4 regions of the Brevibacillus sp. FW301-21C12A genome follow, and region 4 is predicted to be linked to each of the others. Evidence: riboswitches for the same ligand, from Rfam matches in the RefSeq annotation. Region 4 holds a riboswitch; each other region holds the start of a gene.
What was found. A riboswitch is a leader RNA that binds a small molecule or an ion and turns the genes downstream of it on or off. The one in region 4 is predicted to bind cyclic di-GMP.

Region 1 (2,199 bases), on a different contig from region 4:
CAGGCTGTCGAGGCTGACGGTGACGCGATCAAGCCCGGCTTCCTTCAAAGCCTGGGCATGGCGGGCGAGCAGCGAGCCATTGGTCGTCATGGCGATATCGTGAACGTCCTCTATTTTTCGAATCATTCGTATTAATTCAGGCAAATCCCTGCGCACGAGCGGTTCTCCGCCCGTAATCCGGATTTTCCGCACGCCGAGCGCTGTGAATATTTGGGTCAAGCGGGTAATTTCTTCAAATGACAGCAGTTTGTGCTGCGGCAAAAATTCAAACTCCGGCCCGAAAATTTCAGCCGGCATACAGTACCGGCAACGAAAATTGCATTTGTCTGTCACGGAAATGCGCAGATCACGGAGAGGACGCTTTCGTGTGTCACGTACTTGCATCTGCTCTAGCACTGGTGGTCACCCTCCTTTTCCTGGCTGAGCCTGGCATGCCACTCTATCTCCAGTTTGTCTCGTATTGATGTCCAACATGCGATTCCGGCTTTTTATTAGCGTACCATATTCCGCCTGCGAACGGCTCCTGTTCCTGCACTTTTCGCTGTTGCAAAAGCGGTCGCAAGCCGATGAAAATCGGAAAAATGACCCGGTGCACGCCAATGTGCAAACCGTTTTTTTGACTATTCCCTTTTGTATAAACATAGGATAATATGACTATATATTATGCTCTATATATTCCCCTTCAATAAGGAAAGCGAAGATCAGCCGTTTGTATGTGGGCACTTGAATGGCTGGGAGCGAGTAGTGCAACCGACCCTATTTTCGTTGTAGGGTCGGTTTATTTTATCCCAGAACAAAGGCCTTGTCCACTGCTCAGAAACGGCAAGCTGCAGCAATGGCAATCGCCCCCTCTTTCTCAATTTTTGAGTAAATCAATAAAATGTAAAATTCGGAGGTCTGCATGCAATTTTTTGCAAAGAAAGCAAAGCCATGGAATGAGTATGTGAAAGCTTCCCACGCAACTGACATTACCGAAGTGGGCGAACGCGTGAAAGAGCGCCTGTCTTTTTTGGGCGTGGATCAGGATACATTGGCGCACGTCAAAGAGGCTGCTACCACGCTTTACCCCTTTAAAGCAGAGATCGTATCCAAGTTTTACCAGTCGATCACTAACGTTCCCCACCTCCAGAAGATCATCCTCGACAACTCCAGCCTGGAGCGGTTGAAAAAAACTTTGGAGGTCCACCTGGAGCAGTTTCTCACAGCAGAAGTCAACCATGAGTACGTGAAAACGAGAATTGTCATCGGGCAAGTTCACAGCCGCATTCATCTGACAGCCGATCATTTTATTTCTGCACACCATCTGCTGATTCAGATCATGACCACGATTTTGATGGAAAAATGGAGCAATCAGCCGCATCAGATGATGAAAATGGTCACCGCTGTGCAAAAATTGGCAGCATTCGATCAGCAACTGATTGTGGAAGTGTATATGGAAGAGACGTTCAAATCGTTTTTGTTCGGCATCTCCGGCATGCTCAACCATATGACCCAGCTCGACACGACGAAGCAGCTTATCTCGGGAATGGACGAGCAGATCGAGGAAAGCCACAGCGTCACCGCCGCAACGGAAGAAATGAGCGCCTCGATTCAGGAAGTCGCCAACCACGCGGTCAAAGTCGCAGAAGGGACAGACGAAGCGGTGCAATCCGCTGAACAGAGCAAACAGATCATCAATGCCGCTCTCGGCGACATCCGCCAGGTGGGCCACGTCTTTGTCGAGGTCATGAGCAGGGTAAACCAGCTCAATCAGGAGATTCATCAGACACAGGACGTCATCCGCATCATTCGGGAAATCGCCGAGCAGACCAACCTGCTCGCGCTGAACGCCAGTATCGAGGCCGCCCGGGCCGGAGAGCAAGGGCGCGGCTTTGCGGTCGTAGCCACTGAGGTGCGCAAGCTGGCCGAGCATACAAAAGAACAGATCAACCGGATCACAGACAACATGGAGTCGCTGCAACAAGTTTCGAAGCGAGTGACGGAGCAGATGGACAGCACGAGCAAGCTGGTGGAGCGCAGCGTCGGGGAAGCCCAGTTCGCCGATGTCGCCCTGAACAAGATTGTGTCCACCATGCAGGAAATCAGCCAATCCACCTCGCAAATTGCCGCCATGACCGAGGAACAGGCTTCTTCTGTCACGGATATCGCCCACCGCAACTCCACGATTTTTGACCTGAGCACACATTCGCAGCAAATCGC
Region 2 (2,199 bases), on a different contig from region 4:
GGACCAGCTCTCTTGCTGGCAGCGGCGCATACGTGACAGGCTCGGAAGGCACGGTGTAAACAGCCCCTTTGTCAACGAGCTTGCCCACGACTTCGTAAATCATGGAGCGCGGCACGCCAGAGCGTTTGCTGATTTCGTATCCGGTGATCGGAGAGTGCTTGAGCAGACTGATGTAAGCCTTGCACTCGTACTGGGAAAATCCGAGCTTTTGCAATTCCTTGTATATGTCTTCCATCCCGACCTCTTAGTAGTTAGTTTTATACTCACTATAGGTTCAGGTTCGTTCCTTTGTCAATGTGCTTTTCCCGGCACAAGCGAAAATAAAAAAAACCCTCCGTGAACGAGGGCCTTTTTGGCAAGCAAGCAGCCTAAGCGAGATCGCGCACTTTAATGTAAGAAACGTTTCTTACATTAATCACGATGTCATCGTATTGCAGCCACCCATCCTTTTGGTTGGCGACCATTTGGATGATTTCTTCCGGCTCGGTTGTCTCGATCTTAACCAGCTCGCCACCGGAAAAGTGAAACTCAATCGTTTTGGCCTGACTCATTTTCGCATCCCTCCTGTTCTTTCTAGTTATCGGACGGATGGTAAATTTTTGTTACGCATCAGGCGCGAGTAGCTGAGTCGGCCATTGGCAAAAGTCCCGGCACAACCTGACTATGTTCCTATCTTTTCTCTGTTTTTCCTCGCATCTTTCTCTGTCCAAACTACCAATTTGGAGCCGACTATTTATGAACAATCGGTTACTTTACCCTACCAAAACTTGACAAGTTTGTTTCTCTTGGATTATATTTTGCATAATTCGACACTTCTATACATTTTTCGCAAATGAATGACAAAGGCAAAGTCATCGAAAGGTGGCGACGCAAAACCACGGGTCTAAAGTCTTTGACCATGACAGCCGGGTTGCCATACATCATGAGCATAGCAGGAAGATGATGGTGACTTTGGGCTGTTTCCGCATGGGGAATGGCCTTTTTTATGCTCACATGGAAGAAAGGAGGCGCCATTTTATCGATCAACACTAGACTTGTACATGAAAAAACAAAGAGAGAGAAAAATGGAGTGGAGTATTATGTACAAACTGGTTGATTCAGCACAATCTTTGGCACTTTTCCATCAAATCAAGGAAAGTGTCTGGACCTCAATGGGCTTCGAGATGGAATACGCCAAAGATGGTTCCGACGTCTATCTTTTGTTGTCGGATGAGGACGAACCAGGCGGGACTTTTGAATTTACACCACATGAAAAATCTTCTGCTTATCTGCAAAATTTGTTTCAGGATGTTTTGACGAGCGATATGAAAGTTGTCGAAGTGGACAGTTTCGCTGTCTTGCCCAAGTTCCGCGGAAAGCTGGGACGATGGGGAGTTGCCCTCATGATCGATTATGCAGAAAAACACGGATATACGCATGCAGTCGGTTTGGCAGATCCGGCTTTTTTTCAGTTGATTAACCGTAAATACAACGTCAGAGCGACGCAAGTGAAAGAGATGGTCTTCTACAAAGGGGCGAATGCCATTCCGACCGTCTTCCACCTGCAAGAAGCCTATTTGAACAAGGACAAGCCCGAATTTGCCTGGTATCAAGAGCTTTGCAAACAAATAAAAGTTGAGGTTAGCTGACATGGAACTCTTACAAAGAAGAAATAACTGGGTGGTCATTGTTTTTGCGAGCATCATTACCATCGTCCAGATCGTGAACCTCATCATGGGGGTTCCGTTCTCCTTCGTTTTAACCGTGCTGGGGATTTTGTACGGGGTGCTCGCACCTTTTGCCTACCTTTCCAACCGGCCAGCCTGGCGGGACAAGATGGCTCCCTTCATGAAGTTTTTCAACTTCGCTGTCATCGGCATTTTCATGTTCGTCATCGTGGGACTCGATCCTTGGCTGGTCAACATCATGACGATCATGTTCTTCGTCGCGGTCATGGGCATTTATCAGGACAAACTGATTAACATCTTGACCATCATCGCAGCCATGGGGATCGTCACCTACTATTTCCTGACGAACGGCGAAGCGATTTTCTACACGTCCGATCCTGTTCATTTGATGTACTACTTGCTGGCCTTCTGCTTCGTATCGGCGACAAGCATGATGCACGCAGTTTTCAACAACAAGCTGCAGCGGGAAAGCGAGGAGCAAAAGCAGCAAGCGATCGCCTCCAAAGAGTCGCTGCAGCGCATTTTGGACCAG
Region 3 (2,199 bases), on a different contig from region 4:
TCAAAGTTGTTCAGCACGTTCAAAATCGAGAGCGAGGCCATGCCCTGGGAGTTGGGCGGCACGTTGTACGCCTTGTAGCCGCGATAGTCTACCGTAATCGGCTCCGCCCAGGTGGAGGTATGCTTCTCGAAGTCTTTCAGCGTGAGCAGCCCGCCGTTTTTTTGCAGGTCGGCGACGATTTTTTGCGCGACTTCGCCTTTGTAAAATCCGTCGGCGCCTTTTTGGGCAATGATTCGCAACGTTTTGGCAAGGTCCTTTTGCTTGAGAATTTCGCCTGCGGCATACGGCTCTCCGTTCGGCTTCAGGAACGTTTTGCGGAAGCCCTCGAAGCGCTGGAGATTTTTCAGCTCGTTGTCAGTCGGGTCTGTTGCGTACTTGGTCCAGTAAACCTGGTTGGGCGAGACGGGATAGCCGTTTTCGGCGTACCCGATCGCAGGCTCCAGCAGCTTGTGCCAAGGCAGCTTGCTGTTGCCCATGCTTTTGTGCGCGTAGTTGTAGGCTTCCCACCAGCCGGAAACAACGCCGGGAACCGTGTTGGCAGACTCATAGCCGCGGGAAGGAATTTTGTCGTAGCCTTTGCTTTTGTAGTATTCGATGGTTGCCTTTTCGCCAGCTCGTCCGCTGCCGTTCAATGCTTTCAGCTCTTTTGTTTTGGCGTTGTAAATGAGCCAGAAGTTATCCCCGCCAATGGTCGTGTAGTGCGGATAGACGACGGCGAGGGTAGAGGCGGCGGTAATCGCGGCGTCTACTGCGTTTCCGCCGTCTTCCAACGTTTTCAGGGCTGCGGCTGTAGCCAGATAGTGAGGTGTTGTGACCATGGCATTTGGCGACATTGATGTTGGACGATTGGCAGCTTGGACCGGAGCGAATGTTGTCAGGCCGATAGCGGCGGTCAATGCGACGGCAGAAAGTTTTTTCCAAAGTGACATCTCATGAAGCCTCCTTGTATTTTGGTGAAAAGGTTCCAACAATCCGACAGCTTTTCGCAGCCTCACCTCCTTGACCGGGACAGACAGAAAATTCCTCATACCTACAAAAATGGACAAAAACAGACAATGAGTGCGCAAAAAAAGACCAATGATATAGGATCATTGGTCTTGTCCTACATCAATATTTCGGTAGCTGGCTGGCATGCCCGCTCGTGCGGAGGTAGCCCCTCTAGCTTTGCGTCGCCGGATTTCCCCGGGTTTGCCGTTTCGATATCAATGAAAAATTAATGCAAATGTTGCAGGTAAAATTTCCTAAACCTGTTTGTCAATAATATAGACGATTTGTCGATTGGGGTAAATAAGGAAATTTCTTTTTATCTAGAAAAAAGGAAGCATCAGGGAAATACGCGTTTTTCACCGACATTCACACACCTCTGTTGGCCGAACTGCTTATGATGATAAAAAGGCACATTTGCCAAGGAGTGAAACAACGACCATGATGCATCCCGATACAGAGCTTCGCTATATCAACGACGAGATCGGGTACGGTGTGTTTGCGACAAAGCTCATTCCCAAAGGCACGATTGTCTGGGTCCAGGATGATCTCGATCAGGTATTAGACCCGGCATTTGTGGAAAAACTGGATCCATTAAGAAAACAGGACGTGCAAAAATATTCGTTCAAAAATCAGTTCGGCAAATACATCTTGTGCTGGGATAAGGCCCGGTTTGTCAACCACAGCTTCCATGCGACCTGTGTGGCGACGATGTACGATCTGGAACTGGCGGCGCGGGACATTTTGCCGGGCGAGGAACTGACCGATGATTACGGAACGCTGAACCTGGATGAACCGTTTGACTGTTTGCCGGAGCCGGGCACGAGCCGTTCAAGGGTGATGCCTGACGACTTGCTGCGCTACTATCGCCAATGGGATGAGATCGCAGCCGCCGCCTTCGAGCGGTTCAATCAGGTTGAACAGCCGCTGCTCCACCTCGTAAGACCTAAGCATTTGCAAACCATTCGCGGCATTACCGAACAGCAGCGGTCGCTCGACTCGATCATTTCGCTGTACTGCCAGCCGCAATCGCGATGGCCAAAAGAGCAGGAGTGGTAGACGCAGCGGGCCGGACAACGGCCCGATTTTGTTGAACTCTGGGAAGAGAATCAGTATTATGGAATGTAAAGGTGAAGTGAAAGGTTGATTTCATTGGAAAACAAGGTAGCGTCATCCAATTTTATCCGCAATATCGTGATTGACGACCTGCAAGCA
Region 4 (2,199 bases):
CGCCATCGGCAGCAGTCGTGGTCATTACCGTGAGTTCCTTGAAGTACAACGCCGGAATCAAAGTGCCGGATTTGGCCGAAGAAAACCTCGCCGCATTGGAAAAAGGCTTCGCCAACGTGCGTCGCCATCTGGAAAACTTGCAGAAGTTCGGCGTGCCGGCGGTTGTAGCGATCAACCATTTTGCCACTGATACACAAGCGGAGATCGACGCAGTCATGGCGCTGTGCCAGGAGGCAGGTGCCGAGGCGGCGCTGTCCAAGGCGTGGGCAGAAGGCGGAGAAGGCGCAATCGAACTGGCGGAAAAAGTGACGCGCGCGGCAGAGCGCCCTGGGCAATTCCGCTTTTTGTACGAAGAAGACCTCGGCGTGAAGGAAAAGATTGAGACGGTGGTCAAAGAAATTTACCGCGGCTCCGGGGTAGTCTTTTCGCCGCTGGCGACAAAAACGATCCAGAAGGTAGAGGAAATGGGGCTGTCCCATCTGCCTGTGTGCATGGCGAAGACGCCGTACTCCTTTACAGATCGGGCCGATCAGCTTGGCGCCCCTGTCGGTTTTACCATTCAGGTGAGCGAAGTGCGGATTTCGGCAGGAGCAGGCTTCATCGTCGCCTTGACCGGAAGCCTGGTGACGATGCCGGGACTCCCGAAGAAACCTGCGGCCGAATCGCTGTATGTGGATGAGCACGGCCACGTGGAAGGGCTGAGCTAAACGAAGAAGTCAAAAGTGGACGACAGGCTGACACCAACAACTAGGTGTCAGCCTTTTTGCGATTTTTTCGCAATTATTTCGTAGAAAGTAGTTTACTTGTCAAACAATTTGGGTAAAGATTTTGTGTGGAAAAAAATCCAATCCATTATTTTAAAGTTAACCCACATTTTTCCGATGTTGTGCTATAGTATTTTTATACAGATAAAACGACAAAAAATGACAAAGGCAAACCTGTTGAAAGGCAGGGACGCAAAGCCACGGGTCTAAGGCAAGCAGAGCGCATCTTCTGCTGCTACGATAGCCGGGTTGCCATGCCGTACACGTAAGAAGGCTGTCCGGGTGGCAGTCTTTTTTGTTGCCAAAAAAAGATAGGAGGTACAGCGTGAGATGGAATCCAGTTTGAAGAAAAAGCTAATCGTCGTCATGTGCCTGCTCTTGATTGTCAGCTTGGGTACGGTCTGCGGTGCCAGCTACTACAGCTCGTCGCAGTTGCTGTCGTCCAGCCTGGACAAAGAAGCGGAACTTACGGCCAGCAATCTTTCCATCAGAATCGACAGCTTTTTCCAAGAAAAAATCGGAATTGTTGAAACGATCGGAGAGATGATTTCCGCCGACAACAATTTCGACCATGACTTGAAGCTGATTCAGGAGGCGCAGAAGAAAAACCCCGAGTTTGAGACGTTTTTCTTTTCCTATGACCTGAGCGGCAAAAAAGTCATCAACTTCAAGGGCGAGGAGACGAACCCGTCTGATCGTCCGCATTTTCAGGAGGCAGGACGAGGCGAGGGGAAAATCATCGTTTCCGAGCCGGTCGTGTCGCAGCGGACAGGCAACTACATCGTGACGATCATCGTTCCGCTGATGAAGGACAATCGTCAATACGGCTATGTCGGTTCGACCATTCCGATCAACGAGATTCAGAAGACGGTTTCCGAGGAGAAGTTCGGACATAGTGGCTATGCCTTTTTGGTGAGCAAAAAAGGAACGTATATTTGGCATCCGAACAGCGAAGTCATTTTGAAGCAGTCGGTGCTCGACAGCAATATTCCTGAGTTGAAAACCGCCTTTGAAGCAACGGCACAAGGCGGTCGCGGAATCATTCAATACGAAGAGGGACAAGCGGCGCAATTCGCCTCCTACGCTTCGACCAGATTGAACTGGGGAGTGTTCATCACTGCTCCGGCCAAAGACCTGCACGCTCCGGTCAACGAACTGTCGATCAAGCTACTGGCTATTTCCTTGGTCGTTCTGGCGGTGGGCATCGTCTTCGTGTACTGGCTGTCGGTTCGTTTGGTTCGACCGATCCAGCGTCTGAACCAGGCCGTCAATGTCGTCGCCCAGGGCAATCTCACAGAGACGGTCACGGTGGCCGGAAAAGATGAGATCGCAGTGCTTTCCCGCGACTTCAACCAGACCGTCTCGCACTTGAAAGGCTTGATCGAAGGCGTGTCGCAATCGTCGGAGCAGGTGCTGCGCTTTACGCATGAAGTGT

Region 1: linked by a shared signal. The riboswitch ahead of AC3WQH_RS05820 (methyl-accepting chemotaxis protein) and the one ahead of AC3WQH_RS09500 (methyl-accepting chemotaxis protein) in region 4 are both predicted to bind cyclic di-GMP.
Region 2: linked by a shared signal. The riboswitch ahead of AC3WQH_RS07190 (GNAT family N-acetyltransferase) and the one ahead of AC3WQH_RS09500 (methyl-accepting chemotaxis protein) in region 4 are both predicted to bind cyclic di-GMP.
Region 3: linked by a shared signal. The riboswitch ahead of ggt (gamma-glutamyltransferase) and the one ahead of AC3WQH_RS09500 (methyl-accepting chemotaxis protein) in region 4 are both predicted to bind cyclic di-GMP.

What each region holds. Positions count from the first base shown of each region.
Region 1 is NZ_JBYTBG010000006.1:15,593-17,791, reverse strand. Features, by position in the region: gene moaA (GTP 3',8-cyclase MoaA) at 1-384, opposite strand, end outside; cyclic di-GMP riboswitch class II at 682-765, shown strand; gene AC3WQH_RS05820 (methyl-accepting chemotaxis protein) at 902-2,199, shown strand, end outside.
Region 2 is NZ_JBYTBG010000007.1:108,737-110,935, forward strand. Features, by position in the region: gene AC3WQH_RS07180 (TrmB family transcriptional regulator) at 1-235, opposite strand, end outside; gene AC3WQH_RS07185 (hypothetical protein) at 369-551, opposite strand; cyclic di-GMP riboswitch class I at 835-918, shown strand; gene AC3WQH_RS07190 (GNAT family N-acetyltransferase) at 1,080-1,628, shown strand; gene AC3WQH_RS07195 (methyl-accepting chemotaxis protein) at 1,630-2,199, shown strand, end outside.
Region 3 is NZ_JBYTBG010000005.1:34,339-36,537, forward strand. Features, by position in the region: gene ggt (gamma-glutamyltransferase) at 1-929, opposite strand, end outside; cyclic di-GMP riboswitch class I at 1,115-1,203, opposite strand; gene AC3WQH_RS05100 (SET domain-containing protein) at 1,426-2,043, shown strand; gene AC3WQH_RS05105 (glutamine--tRNA ligase/YqeY domain fusion protein) at 2,128-2,199, shown strand, end outside.
Region 4 is NZ_JBYTBG010000011.1:32,211-34,409, reverse strand. Features, by position in the region: gene AC3WQH_RS09505 (formate--tetrahydrofolate ligase) at 1-707, shown strand, start outside; cyclic di-GMP riboswitch class I at 922-1,021, shown strand; gene AC3WQH_RS09500 (methyl-accepting chemotaxis protein) at 1,095-2,199, shown strand, end outside.